4 regions of the Caballeronia sp. LjRoot29 genome follow, and region 1 is predicted to be linked to each of the others. Evidence: predicted binding sites of a transcription regulator. Region 1 holds the regulator's gene; each other region holds the start of a gene.

Region 1 (3,207 bases):
TGATTACAGGCCGTCTATGCGGCCGTGGTGTTGTTTCAAACTTCTTTACGACTACAGCATCGCGAGCGCATGAGCGCCGGCGATGCTGCCTTTCAAACCATTACGCTTACTGCGGTTGATAGATGGAATCGAACACGCCGCCATCGGCGAAATGCGTCTTTTGCGCGTTGGTCCAGCCACCGAAGGAATCATCGATCGTGTAGAGCTTGATCTTCGGGAACTGCTTCGTCAGCGCAGCAGGAACGGCAGTGGAACGCGGCCGATAAAAGTTGCGCGCCGCGATCTCCTGACCTTCCTCGCTATACAAATACTTCAGGTACGCCTCGGCCAGCTTGCGCGTGCCGTGACGATCCACGACCTTGTCGACTACGGCGACCGGCGGTTCAGCCAGGATGCTCACCGACGGCACCACGATCTCGAACTTGTCCGAGCCAAATTCCTTCAGCGACAAGAACGCCTCGTTTTCCCACGCGATCAGCACGTCGCCCTGCCCGCGCTGCACGAAACTGGTGGTCGCACCCCGCGCGCCCGAATCCAGCACGCCGGCATTCTTATAAAGCTTGGTCACGAATTCCTTGGCGGTCGTCGCGTTGCCACCCGGCAGATGCTCTGCGTACGCCCATGCCGCGAGATAGTTCCAGCGCGCGCCACCGGATGTCTTCGGATTCGGCGTCACGATAGACACGCCCGGCTTGAGCAAGTCCGGCCAGTCCTTGATCTGCTTCGGGTTGCCCTTGCGCACGAGAAACACGATTGTCGATGTGTACGGCGACGCGTTGTCCGGCAAGCGCTTCTGCCAGTCTTGCGCCACGAGCCCCTTGCCCGCGAGCGCATCGATGTCATAGGCCAGCGCCAGAGTCACTACATCGGCCTGCAAACCGTCGAGAACCGAGCGCGCCTGACCGCCTGAGCCGCCGTGCGACTGCTTGAACGTGACGGTTTCTCCGGTTTCAGCCTTCCATTTCTTGCCGAAAGCCTGATTGAAGTCCTGGTACAGCTCACGCGTCGGGTCATACGACACGTTAAGGAACGACGTGTCGGCGTGCGCCAGCGAGATCGTTCCCACGATCATCCCGGTCGCCGACGCTGCCCCGATCACCGTCGTGGCAACCAGCTTCCTTGCCCGTGCGCCCCACCCCGAATTCCGACTCAGCATTGCCCCGCTCCCCGTCTTATGTGTTTGAGCAGCCGAGTCTATCGATGGGCTTTCATTATTAAAAATAATTGTTATTCATTCTTTTAGATCAAAAAGTGCTAATGAAGACTGGAAGCGGCGTTGCGGCCATCAAAGAGCCGCTGGAGCACCGTGTTTGGGGCCTCTGTGTGGTTCTGACGACGTCGAACTTAAAGTAAAGCTTGAAAAGCGTCGAATACTGTATAAAACTACAGGCATCTGTTCATCCATACAGTGGACGACCGGCCATAAAGGGGCAAATGCACGTGACCAAAATGAGCAAACTGACTGCGCGGCAGCAAGAGGTTTTCGAACTGATCCAGCGCGCTATCGAACGTACGGGGTTTCCGCCCACGCGCGCCGAGATCGCGGCTGAACTCGGTTTTAGCTCGGCTAACTCCGCCGAAGAGCATCTTCGGGCGCTGGCGCGTAAAGGGGTGATCGAGCTGGCTGCGGGTTCATCGCGCGGCATTCGTTTGCTGACTAATGGCAGTCTTGACGACGGCCCTCACCAGTTCACGTTGCCGCACGCCAGCATCATGCAGTTGTCGTTGCCGCTGGTCGGGCGCGTGGCGGCCGGTAGCCCGATCCTTGCGCAGGAACATATCTCCCAGCATTACGCCTGTGACCCGGCACTGTTCTCCAGCAAGCCGGACTATCTGTTGAAGGTACGCGGTCTTTCCATGCGCGACGCAGGCATCTTCGACGGTGATCTGCTCGCCGTACAGAAGAAAAACGAGGCGAAGGACGGGCAGATCGTCGTGGCACGGCTCGGCGACGACGTCACGGTGAAACGCTGGAAACGTCGCCCAGATGGCGTTGAACTGATCGCTGAAAATCCTGATTACGAGAATATCTTCGTTGCATCAGGCAGCGACGACTTTGCGCTGGAAGGTATTGCGGTCGGGTTGATCCGCTCCGGCGAGCTTTGATTTCTGATTGTTGATTTCTGATTTGCAGGGCGGCGGTGGATGTTCTCCCCAGCCGCGCTGCGCTTGAATTCCAGCCCCATAAAGCGTGACGGACATCGCATTCGCGAGGAACCGGCGCGCGCCCTATTCTCATCGGTTGTCATCGGTTATCGGAGAAACATCATGGAACGATTCGCCCGGTTGTTTTCTGCTTCTTTTTTATCCGCATCGTTTGCGCCGGCAGCACGCGCACCGCTTTCGTTTCGCCAATTCCGGGAATTTGGCCGTTTGCGGCATCTGCGCTCGCTGATTTCCTGCAAGACACAAAAACCTGCTGACACGCCTGATCTCTTCAGCGAATTGCCAGTCTTGCCCTCGCGGCAACCGGCGTTCGCCCGGGTATCGTTGAGTACATCGGTGCATACGCAGTCCGAGCAACGTGCACCCGTGCGGGTTTATCGCGGTGAGTCGCGGGTCATCATGGTGGGCAATATCGAAGCGGTATCGCGCATGATCGACCGCTGCATCGACGAGGAACGCGCAGGCGTTGAAGATGGATTGTTCGCCTGATATTTAAGGCGCGGTGAATTCGCGGGGATAGTTCTGGCGCCGGTGCGGTCCATTCAAGGGTTGAGTCGTCCAAGGTCTCTCGTTAGGCCTTTCGTTTGGCCACAACTCTTGCATTTCGAGCCGCGTCTACCTCATCAGCCAAAAGGTCCCCACGCGTATGCCTTTGTCCCGTACCAGCAAGTCCGTTGTTATTGCGTTGTTGGCTGTTATTGTTGTGGCGGTTCTCGGTGTGATTTATGCGTCGCCCTATATTGCCCTCGATCGGCTAAAACGTGCCGCCGACGCCCGTGACGCTCAGACCGTGAATCAGTACGTCGACTTTCCGTTGCTACGTGAAAGCCTGAAGGACCAGGTCGGGCAGTTGCTGACCCGAAGAATCGATATACAGAAAAGCGGCAATCCGTTAGCGATAATCGGCGCCATGATTGGCGCGGCGCTAGTCGGCCCGCTGGTCGATTCGTATGCAACGCCCGACGGCGTGGCGGCTATTCTCAATGGCATACCGCCAAGAGGTGATCCTGGCGAGAAACCGCCGGTTCCGGCGGAGGCCAA
Region 2 (3,207 bases), on a different contig from region 1:
TCGCGCTGAGCGCATCGAAGTGATGAAAGCGCAGAAGGTCCCATGTCATCCACGCTATCAGCGGCAGCGTGGACGCAGCCAATGCTCCCGAGTGGCCCCACTGCGGATACGCAAGGTGATAGGCGAGCCACGGGAAGAGTACGTTGATGCAGATCGCCGATAAATATCGGACCCGGTTGTTCATATGAATCGGCTGAGTGCTGACGCGGCCAGATCGTTAGACAAACAAAAATACCACGGCCCGTTTCACGCGTTGCTGACGTAACCCTTAAGGGTTGAAACAAGAAATGCTGCTAACTGCTTAGCGCTGCTTGAGCGTTGAAGCATCAAAGCATCTGAATGCAAGGCTGATGCGCGGCCCATCGACGCCGCTCATCTTCGGTATGCCGTGATTATGCGTGAATTGCGAGGCGTAGCTCATGAGGAGCACGCTGCCCGCGTGCAGGTCCACATTGAGCGTGCGGCCCTTGCCCGACTTCGCGCGGATTGTCATGCGTCGGGTCGCCCCCAGCGAAAGGATTGCTATAGGCGCTTTCTGCACGAGCCCTTGGGTCTTGTCGTTATGAGGCGCGACGCTGTCGTTGCCATCGCGATACAGATTCAAACCGACGCTATTAAACTGCGCGCCGGCAATCGCGCGCACTTGCACGGCTGCCTCCATCAGCGGTTCCGGCAAGTCCGGTGCGTCCAGCGAGAAATGCGCCATCAGCCGCGGGACATCGACCTCGCGGTCGTACATCAGGCGACGCTGATTGCCCCACGTCACATGGTCAAGCGTCTGCTCAAACCACGCGCGTGAGATCACCTGCGGGATCACGCCGGGCAGGTAACGAATCCCGCTTTCGGCGTCTTCCACAAGGTCGAGCGGTACGGCATCGAACAGATCGTTTTGAAACACGTCGATTCCTTTGCTGGCTATTCCTTGCTCTATTGATCAGTCCGCCGCGAACGGCAATTCGCCCTGAACGGATTGCGGCTCGGCGACATAGGACCCCGCCGGCAGTAACGCCGTCACGCGTACACCGAGCAAACGCAGGCGCCGGTCCAGCGGCACGCGCTTCAGGCACTCGGTTGCAGCGCGACGGATCTCCGTTGCATCGGCTGTTGGAAACGGGACCGTCAGGTCACGCGTGACCGTGCTGAAGTCGTTGTAACGCAGCTTGATGCCGACCGTGCGTCCCTCGTACCCTTTGCGACGCAGGTCGTCGGCCACGCGCGTACAGAGGTCGGTGAACGCCGCCGACAGCTCCGCGCGATCGTGGCGTGCATGCAGGTCGCGCTCGAAGGTGGTTTCGCGGCTCATCGACTTCGGCTCGGAGCTGACCACCACCGGCCGTTCGTCGAAACCTTGGGCTACTTCCATGAGCCATGCCGAGTAAGTCCGGCCAAAGCGGGCCTGCAGTATCTCGGGGTCCGCGCGTGCCAGATCACCGACAGTTTCGATGCCGATAGCCGCGAGTTTTTCATTCGCCTTCGGCCCAATGCCGTTCACCTTGCGTACGGGCAGCGGCCAGATTCGCAACGGGATGTCAGCGGGGGTGAGGATGGTCAGGCCGTCGGGTTTATCGAGTTCCGAGCCAATCTTCGCCAGCAGTTTGTTCGGCGCGACGCTGATCGAACACGACAGGGCGGTCGCGTCGCGCACGGCCTGCTTGATGCGTGCTGCGGTCTCGGCGGGATCCCCCGGCAGGTCCGTCAAGTCGATGTAGATTTCATCGATACCGCGGTTCTCGATCTGCGTGGTGAACGTGGCCACGGCCTCCTTGAAAAGACGCGAGTAGTGCCGATACGAATCGAAGTCGGTGGGCAGCAGGATGGCGTCCGGCGCGAGTACGGCGGCTTTCATCATGCCCATGGCGGAAAACACGCCGAACGCGCGCGCTTCGTAGGTCGAGGTGGTGACAACGCCACGGCCCGTGTAATCGCGCAGCCGCTTGAAGCGGCGGGTGCCGTCGGGCAGTTCTTCTGGCGTGGCGTTCCTGCCGCCGCCGATCACGACGGGTTGACCGCGAAGCTCGGGATAGCGCAGGAGTTCAACGGACGCATAAAAAGCGTCCATGTCCAGATGCGCGATGTGCCGCGTGGCTGTCACCGGAGCGCTCCGGCGTGGGAGCGGTTCAACGCCGAAGACGCGCGAGGACCGGGAATGCTGATGTTTCCATTGGGATCGGACATGATCAATAGCTGTATGGATGTACAGTATTTTACATCAAAAGTTCGGGGAGCAATACCTTAGCTAAACCCGCTCAAGATCACGCGAGACGCGTACAGAAGCGTCGCACGGCAGGCCACTTGAAGTCTCGATCCTCATCTAACTCAAGACTTCTCCTGTCCCTCTCCCAACGTTTCCATGACGTGGTCAACAAAACAGCGCAGTTTGAGTGTCATTTGACGGTCGGCCGCGTAGAGCAGGTGGATCGGTCGGAAAGGGCCTTCGTATTCCGAGAGTATCTGAATCAAGTCGCCCGACGCGAGGTCCTCGGCAACAGCATGTTCATAGCCTAGCAAGACGCCAAAGCCGTCGCGCGCTGCACGGTGCAGGGCGATCCAATCGTTCATTCGCAAGCGCCCCTTCACAGGCACCTTTGTCACCCGGCCATTACGCTGGAATTGCCAGGTCCGGCTGAGTTCCGAGGCCCAAGGAGCAAAACTCAGGCATTCGTGACGAGCCAGATCAGCGGGTTGTCGCGGTACGCCATGTTTGCGCAGGTAATCCGGCGATGCGCAGGCCATTTTCATAGTTCGCATGGAACATCCGGAAGGAGCGCTGTGGAACGAGCACGTTCTTCCGCACATCGATTATTTGAAAACGCTGGTCGAACAATGCCGTTTGCTGGCGTCAGGTCCCGTCAGAGGCGCCCCGCTGCGGGCGGGTTTCCTGGTGATGCGGGCAGATAACCGCGGGGAGGTACAAAGCATGATCGACGACGACCCGTTCGCACAGAGGGGTGTTATCAGCGCGCTGACCATCGAGGAATGGGACCCTCTCTTTGGCCTGCTTGCCGACTATTCGTCCAAACAGTCGCCGGCCGATTTGGCCGAGGCGCGGTAGTTCGTCCTTACTCTCCCCACCCGACACCCGCATTGACCAGTCGTTGGGCGGGATTTTATTCATTTCAATCATTGGAGCCTGCCATGCAATACGAACTCACTACGCTTGCGTGCGCGCCGCTTACGGAGGGGGCTGTGGCCGCTGCGGCGCACGAC
Region 3 (3,207 bases), on a different contig from region 1:
TGGCGGTATCGACGGCATGGCGGGAAAGGCTTGGCGGCGCGTTCGCGCGGATCATTCTGGATGGCATGACGGGTTATCTGGATGCTTTGATGCACGGCAAAACCATGCAAAAACGGCAACGGGCGATACAGGCCGTTTCCGGTCTTGCATCGCCCGCTCGTTCCGGCCGCGCTTCGGCCTGATTGGTTAATCGGGCTGAAGCTCCGCTTTGAATTTCGGCTTTGAAATCCGGCTTCGAATTCCAGCTGTGAATCCCGGTCTTGAACCTCGGTCTTGAAGCACGTGAGATTGAAAGTATGACTTCAACCCAAGGTTCAACTGTCAACAAGCTGAAAGCGGCGAAAGGGAACGAAAGCTGTCTAGCTTATTGCTTGATGGCGATTATGTCGATCACGACGCGGTATTTATCGTGATTCGGATCGCGCTCGCGGCGATCCTCGTGCTGATCCACGCGCGGCTTATTTCGGCTTGAGAACCTTGATCGTGGTGTCGTCGATCACCACCGTCTGGCCCGCGCGGATCTTGCACGTCTTGCGCAACTCGATCTTGCCGTTGACCTTCACTTCGCCCTCGGCGACGCGTACTTTCGCCGAGCCGCCGCTATCGGCGAGGCCCATCAGCTTGAGCAGGTTGTGCAGTTCGACGTAGTCGCCTGTGAGCGTGAATTCGAGGCGCGGCATGGGGCAATCTTCGCAAGGTTGGGGCTGGAAAGGGCGCCCATCATAAACCAGCCGGGCACGCCACGTGCGTCTACAGCTCAGACTGCCGGAAATCGGGCGTTCGGATGTTTGCTGACTGTCAGGAAGTGAAACCTTCGGTAACAATGACACGTTTTAGCGAACTCCACCGTCCGGCGCCGGGTCAGTCGCAGTGATCGATGCGCATTTTTAGCGTTTGTATTGGTCATCTGAAGTGTAGACGGGTATTAGCGGCGTATTGCGCCAGGCGCGGTGTTTGAGCATATAACGCCCATCGCCTGGATGCCGCAGCCGGTTGCAATGGAAGCAATCGATCACCCGGAATAAAAACTGCCAGCGAGGAAATGAATATGTTGCAAGCCAAAAAAATGCTGTTGGGTACCGCTTTTGTCGCCATGGGTGTGTCCGTATCCGCGTTCGCGCAGACCGCGCAGCCTGCCGATGCTGGCCAGATGGCCGCACCGTCCGCGCAAACCGCGCCGCCGCCGCAGAATATCGTCGCACCGGCGCCGACCGATCCGCTGGTCGTGAAACGCAATGCCAGCGCGCAGGCTAGCGCCGAGTACAAGGCGTCGAAGAAGGCATCGAAGCAGGACTTGAAGGCGACGAACAAGGAAGCGAAGGCGCAATACAAGGAGCAAGTGCGCAACGCCAAGATCAACAAGAAGGCCGATAACCAGACCGCCAACGACGATCTGAAGTCCGCCTTGCCGGATGGTCCGCAGAACACGAACCTGCAGCACTAAGTTTCCAGTTCGATGAATACAGCGCGGCCCCTTCAAGCGGGGCCGCTAGCAAGGAGGGTTCATGACAACGACCACGAAGCGCTTGATCGCCGCATTGCTCGCGGGAGCGTTCGCGACGGCCGCCACGATGTCGGTCGCGCAGGCGCAGACGGAAAGCACAGCGGAACCCACGCACGCTGACAAGAAAGCAGCGAAGAAGCAAGCCGCCGCCGATAAAGACGCAAATCTGGCGCAGGCCAAGGCCGACAAGAAAAAGACGGAATCGCAATCGAAGGCGAATGAAGCCGCCGCCGATGCAAACCTGAAAAACGCGAAGAAAGCGGATTGATTCGATGCAAGGAATGGACGATGGCCCGGCGCGTGTGAACGCACCGGGCCATCTCTTTTTTATAGGGCCAAAAGCCTGCTGCATCAGTTGCTTGCGTCGAAGAGTTGTATGGATATACAGTGTGCGTCACCCGTTTTTAAAGTCCATGCGACGTGCTCACGCTTAACTCCGCCACCGACGACGATCTCGCGCCCAAGCAGGCGCAGGAAGATGTTGCGTCGTACCTGACCAAATTGAACGACGCGCAGCGTGAGGCGGTCGAGTACGGCACGCACACGTCGAACGCCCGCGATCCGGCCGGCGCGCTGCTGGTCATCGCCGGGGCGGGATCGGGCAAGACGAATACGCTGGCGCATCGCGTGGCGCATTTGCTGGTGAACGGCGCGGACCCGCACAGAATCCTCTTGCTGACGTTTTCGCGGCGCGCAGCCAGTGAGATGGCGCGGCGCGTGACGCGCATCGCCGTGAATGCGTTGGGTAATCGCAGCGTGATCGCGCAGGGCCTCACATGGTCTGGAACCTTCCATAGCGTGGGCGCGCGGTTGTTGCGCGATTATGCGGATCTCGTGGGGTTATCGCCGTCGTTCACCATCAACGACCGCGAGGATTCCGCCGACCTGATGAACCTCGTGCGGCACGAACTGGGGTTATCGGCGAAAGAAAAGCGCTTCCCGGCCAAATCCACCTGCTTCGCCATCTATTCGCGCGTGGTCAATACCGGCGTATCGCTTGCCACCGTGCTCGATCAGGCCTTTCCGTGGTGCCGCGAATGGGAAGACGACCTGCGCCGCTTATTCGCGGCGTACGTTCACGCGAAGCAGCAGCAAAGCGTGCTCGACTATGACGACTTGCTGCTCTACTGGTCGCATCTCGCCGCCGAGCCGTCCATTGCCGCGGATCTTTCCAGCCGTTTCGACCACGTGCTCGTCGATGAATACCAGGACACGAACAAGCTGCAGGCGTCCATCCTGCTATCGATGAAACCCGATGGCCGCGGCCTCACCGTAGTCGGCGACGACGCCCAGTCCATCTATTCGTTTCGCGGCGCGACGGTGCGCAATATCCTCGACTTCCCGAATCACTTCAATCCGCCCGCGAAATGCGTGACGCTCGAGCGCAATTACCGCTCGACGCAGCCCATTCTGGCGGCATCGAATGCGGTGATCGGACTCGCGGCCGAGCGATATACGAAGAACTTGTGGACCGACAAGGCATCGGCGCAACGGCCGCGTCTCGTCTCCGTAGCCGATGAAGCCGATCAGGCGCGTTATATCGTCGAACAGGTGCTGGAGGCGCGTGAAGGCGGCATGACGCTCAAGCAGCAAGCGGTGCTGTTTCGCGCCGCGCATCACAGCGCCGCGCTCGAAATCGAACTCACGCGGCGCAACATTCCGTTCGTGAAGTTCGGCGGGCTGAAGTTTCTCGATTCCGTTCA
Region 4 (3,207 bases), on a different contig from region 1:
ATCCCGCTTCGATGCGTTCCGCCGGCGACACCAGTTTCAGCGACGACCCATAAAACGGCCGATGATTTTTCATCATCAATTGCAGGGGCTTTTCAAGCAGCCAAGCTGGACGCGGCAGATCGGACGGCACGGCTTCCAGCTTTTGAGGACGGGTGGTATCGGCGACGGAGATCCATCGATTAGCCTGTTCAGGCCGGTAATCCGATGAAGGCGCCGCACGCAGTACGTTGTCGGCGCCCAGCCGCGCAACCAGCAATTCCAGCAAACGGTTGTGGTCTTCAGGCGAGCCGCCGGGTTCGGGAAAAAGCGTCTCGGTAGGCGGCTCGGCGGGCTGTATTTTTGCGGCGCTCAGACGCAGCGCGATCACCGGCGCCACGAGTTCCGTGCGGCCAAGCCGCTCCTTGAACAAGCGCACCAGATGTTCTTCGTGCCAGGTGGGTTCGGCGAGCGCGATCTGGATAACGGTGGGGTCGATAGCATCGCGGCCGCGCTCGTGTTCCAGCGTGAGCGTGGCGTGCGTGAGCGCCAGTTGCTGCGCGCTAAGCCAGCCGCACAATTGCACGATCAACCGGCGCGCGGAAAACAGCATGGCTTCGGCGTGCTCAATGCGATCGGGCAACTCGATGCGCGCGCTGAAAGCCGGCGGCACAGCCAGCCATTCGTATAGCTCGGGCGCGAGTCCATAAGCGCGATCGAGCGAATCCAGCAGCGCGACGCCGCAACGCTTTTTAAGCCCTGCACGCGGCAGGCGGCGGATGTCATTCAGTGTCTTGCAACCCAGCCCGTTGAACCAGTCCGCGAACGCACGCACTTCCGGCGCGGCCTGGAACGGCAGCGTTCCGAGCTTGCGTTCAAGCGACGCCATTTTCAGCACGCGCCGCTTGCCGAGATTCGCGTTCCGGGTGCTTTTGGCCAGCAGCCACGCGCCCTGGCCGGTCGGCGCCGTGCTAAGGCGTGCCGTCACGCCGATGGCATCGACAATGTCTCGTATCTGATGACATAGCCGCACGATGCCGCCGAAGAGCCGCAGGCTCGCCGTGACGTCGATAACAATGGTTTCCTCATCGCAAAGCGCGACCATGGGTGAGAATTTCATCGACGAAAAAGCTACCTCGCGCATCAAGTCATTTTCTTTACTCAGCTCGCGCTCGAACATGAGGGTGTCGGGCGAGAGCGTGAGGACGCCGCCGCGTTTCATGCCTACGCACACGCCGGCCTCGCGAGCGCCTTGGTCTCCGATAAAGACCGTGTCTCGGTCGAGGACGACGCAACCATGTTCGGGCCTACGCGACCAGCGTGGACGGAACACTTCCAGCGACAACCGGGGTAGATGTATGCCGACGTACACGGGCATGGGGACTCATTAGAACGGGAGAGGGTTGCAGGGTGACGGACAGCCTTTCGGCGCGGATCGGGCCTTTGCGCTTGATGATGTCGACAGCAATACCGTCGCCGGCCGGCCGCACGCACAGCCTCAGCGTGGCCGGTGACGAGTCCGCCGCGCTCGCGAGCGGCCGCACCATCAGGAATAGCGTTTCAGAGGATTGCGCGGCCATGTGGAGGCGCCGCAGCGACTCCGTGCGCGCGTATTGCTGCCAGAAGATGAGCGCGCCGCAGCTGCCGGTCTTGAGGATTTGCTCGGCTGACCACAATGCGTCAGCCAGTTTCGATGCACGCACCTGGAGCAGCTTTTCGAGCGGCACACCCAGGTATGCAAAAGCGAGAGAATTTGGACTATGAGGCGGTTGCACCAAGGCGATAGGGCGGCGGCTCACTGCGGCGAGCGCCGGGCGTAACAGCCTGACTTCGCCCACGCCCGGCTGCTGCACCAGCAACTCGATCAGGGTGCCCAGCGGCCAGCCGCCGCCCGGCAGCTCGGCCGACAGCATGGCGTAGCCCGTGTCGACCGTTTGCCCATGCGAGCGCGCGAGCTGCGACCCGCGCCACAAGGCGGGGTGGATGTCTTCGACGTTCTGGAGCAAGGCTGACATGGCAAATTTACCTGTATGGATGTACAGTACTTTACCTTGAATTCGGTCGAGCCTGAACTGCCCCTTTTAAAAGGCAGGGAGAAAAACGGGGAGGGAAATATGACCTGTGAATGTGGCAAAAGATGCGGCAAAAATGGTAGGGAGAATGCACGGTGACCATCATGGTTGGCACGGCTTCGTGGACGGACCCCACGCTGATCAAGTGCAAGCGTTTTTATCCGCCCGGCTGTTCGAGCGCGGAGGCGCGGTTGCGTTATTACGCGTCCGTTTTCCCTTTGGTGGAGGTCGATTCCAGCTATTACGCCATGCCGAACGCCGCGAATTCGGTGTTGTGGGCTGAGCGGACACCGCCGGAGTTCGTGTTCAACATCAAGGCGTTCCGCTTGTTCACGGGGCATCAGACCGCACGCGACATGTTTCCGCCGGACATGCAGCCGCACCTGCCGCAGAACGGCAAGACGAGCCTGTATTACAAGGATTTGCCGGGCGAGTTGCAGCAGGAATTATGGTGCCGGTACTTTGAAGCCGTTGAGCCGCTTCGTGCGGCCGGTAAGCTCGGCGCCGTGCATTTTCAGTTCGCGCCGTGGGTGATCTGCAATCCCCATGGCATCAGGCATGTCGAGCACTGCTCGGACGTCATGAGCGCAATGGACGGCTACACCATGGCAGTTGAGTTTCGCAACCAGACTTGGTTCGACGCAAAACGCCGCGATTCCACATTGGCTATGGAACGTGAGCGCGGGCTGGTGAATGTGGTGGTGGATGAACCGCAAGGGTCGAGTAACAGCATCCCTGCTATTTGGGAAACAACGCATCCGCGGCTGGCGTTGATTCGCATGCACGGACGCAATCAGGATACGTGGAATATCAAGGGCGCGGTTGCATCATCGTCGAGATTTAACTATGAGTACAACGACGATGAACTTGATTCGCTCGCTAGTCACATTATCGAAATTTCGAAGGCGGTTGAATTGACGCATGTGGTTTTTAATACAAACTATGAAGACCAGGGGCAGAAGAATGCGCTGAAGTTGATGGGCATTTTAGGGGCGAACGCAATATCGGTCTGATCGTTTCGTTCGCACTTTGGGGTTGAAGGGGGGAGGGTTAGCGGTCGGGGTCTATGCCGGGTTGCTGCTCTCCAGGTCTTCGCGCGTTTTATGTTGGCTGATTTCTTTATCACTATTAGCCACTGCGCGTGGCAGCGCGTCATTTC

What was found. Region 1 encodes LexA, which represses DNA repair genes until DNA is damaged. Its sites were predicted from a motif close to ACTGTATNNNNATACAGT; they were not measured.
Region 2: a site for LexA is predicted at 2,184-2,201, ahead of dinB (DNA polymerase IV). Genes of this name have one in related genera too.
Region 3: a site for LexA is predicted at 1,876-1,893, ahead of ACSQ83_RS14140 (ATP-dependent helicase). Genes of this name have one in related genera too.
Region 4: a site for LexA is predicted at 2,002-2,019, ahead of imuA (translesion DNA synthesis-associated protein ImuA). Genes of this name have one in related genera too.

What each region holds. Positions count from the first base shown of each region.
Region 1 is NZ_CAXUPU020000008.1:35,284-38,490, forward strand. It holds gene ACSQ83_RS11735 (sulfate ABC transporter substrate-binding protein) at 107-1,156, opposite strand; gene lexA (transcriptional repressor LexA) at 1,450-2,106, shown strand; gene ACSQ83_RS11745 (hypothetical protein) at 2,269-2,655, shown strand; gene ACSQ83_RS11750 (DUF2939 domain-containing protein) at 2,813-3,207, shown strand, end outside.
Region 2 is NZ_CAXUPU020000002.1:19,825-23,031, reverse strand. It holds gene ACSQ83_RS02250 (VC0807 family protein) at 1-184, opposite strand, end outside; gene ACSQ83_RS02245 (alpha-ketoglutarate-dependent dioxygenase AlkB family protein) at 302-898, opposite strand; gene dinB (DNA polymerase IV) at 935-2,092, opposite strand; gene ACSQ83_RS02235 (LysR substrate-binding domain-containing protein) at 2,317-2,748, opposite strand; gene ACSQ83_RS02230 (YciI family protein) at 2,747-3,052, shown strand; gene ACSQ83_RS02225 (NIPSNAP family protein) at 3,187-3,207, shown strand, end outside.
Region 3 is NZ_CAXUPU020000010.1:111,690-114,896, forward strand. It holds gene ACSQ83_RS14120 (MATE family efflux transporter) at 1-67, opposite strand, end outside; gene ACSQ83_RS14125 (RNA-binding S4 domain-containing protein) at 459-680, opposite strand; gene ACSQ83_RS14130 (hypothetical protein) at 1,049-1,444, shown strand; gene ACSQ83_RS14135 (hypothetical protein) at 1,506-1,772, shown strand; gene ACSQ83_RS14140 (ATP-dependent helicase) at 1,925-3,207, shown strand, end outside.
Region 4 is NZ_CAXUPU020000025.1:3,350-6,556, forward strand. It holds gene ACSQ83_RS23895 (DNA polymerase Y family protein) at 1-1,354, opposite strand, end outside; gene imuA (translesion DNA synthesis-associated protein ImuA) at 1,284-1,991, opposite strand; gene ACSQ83_RS23905 (DUF72 domain-containing protein) at 2,144-3,061, shown strand.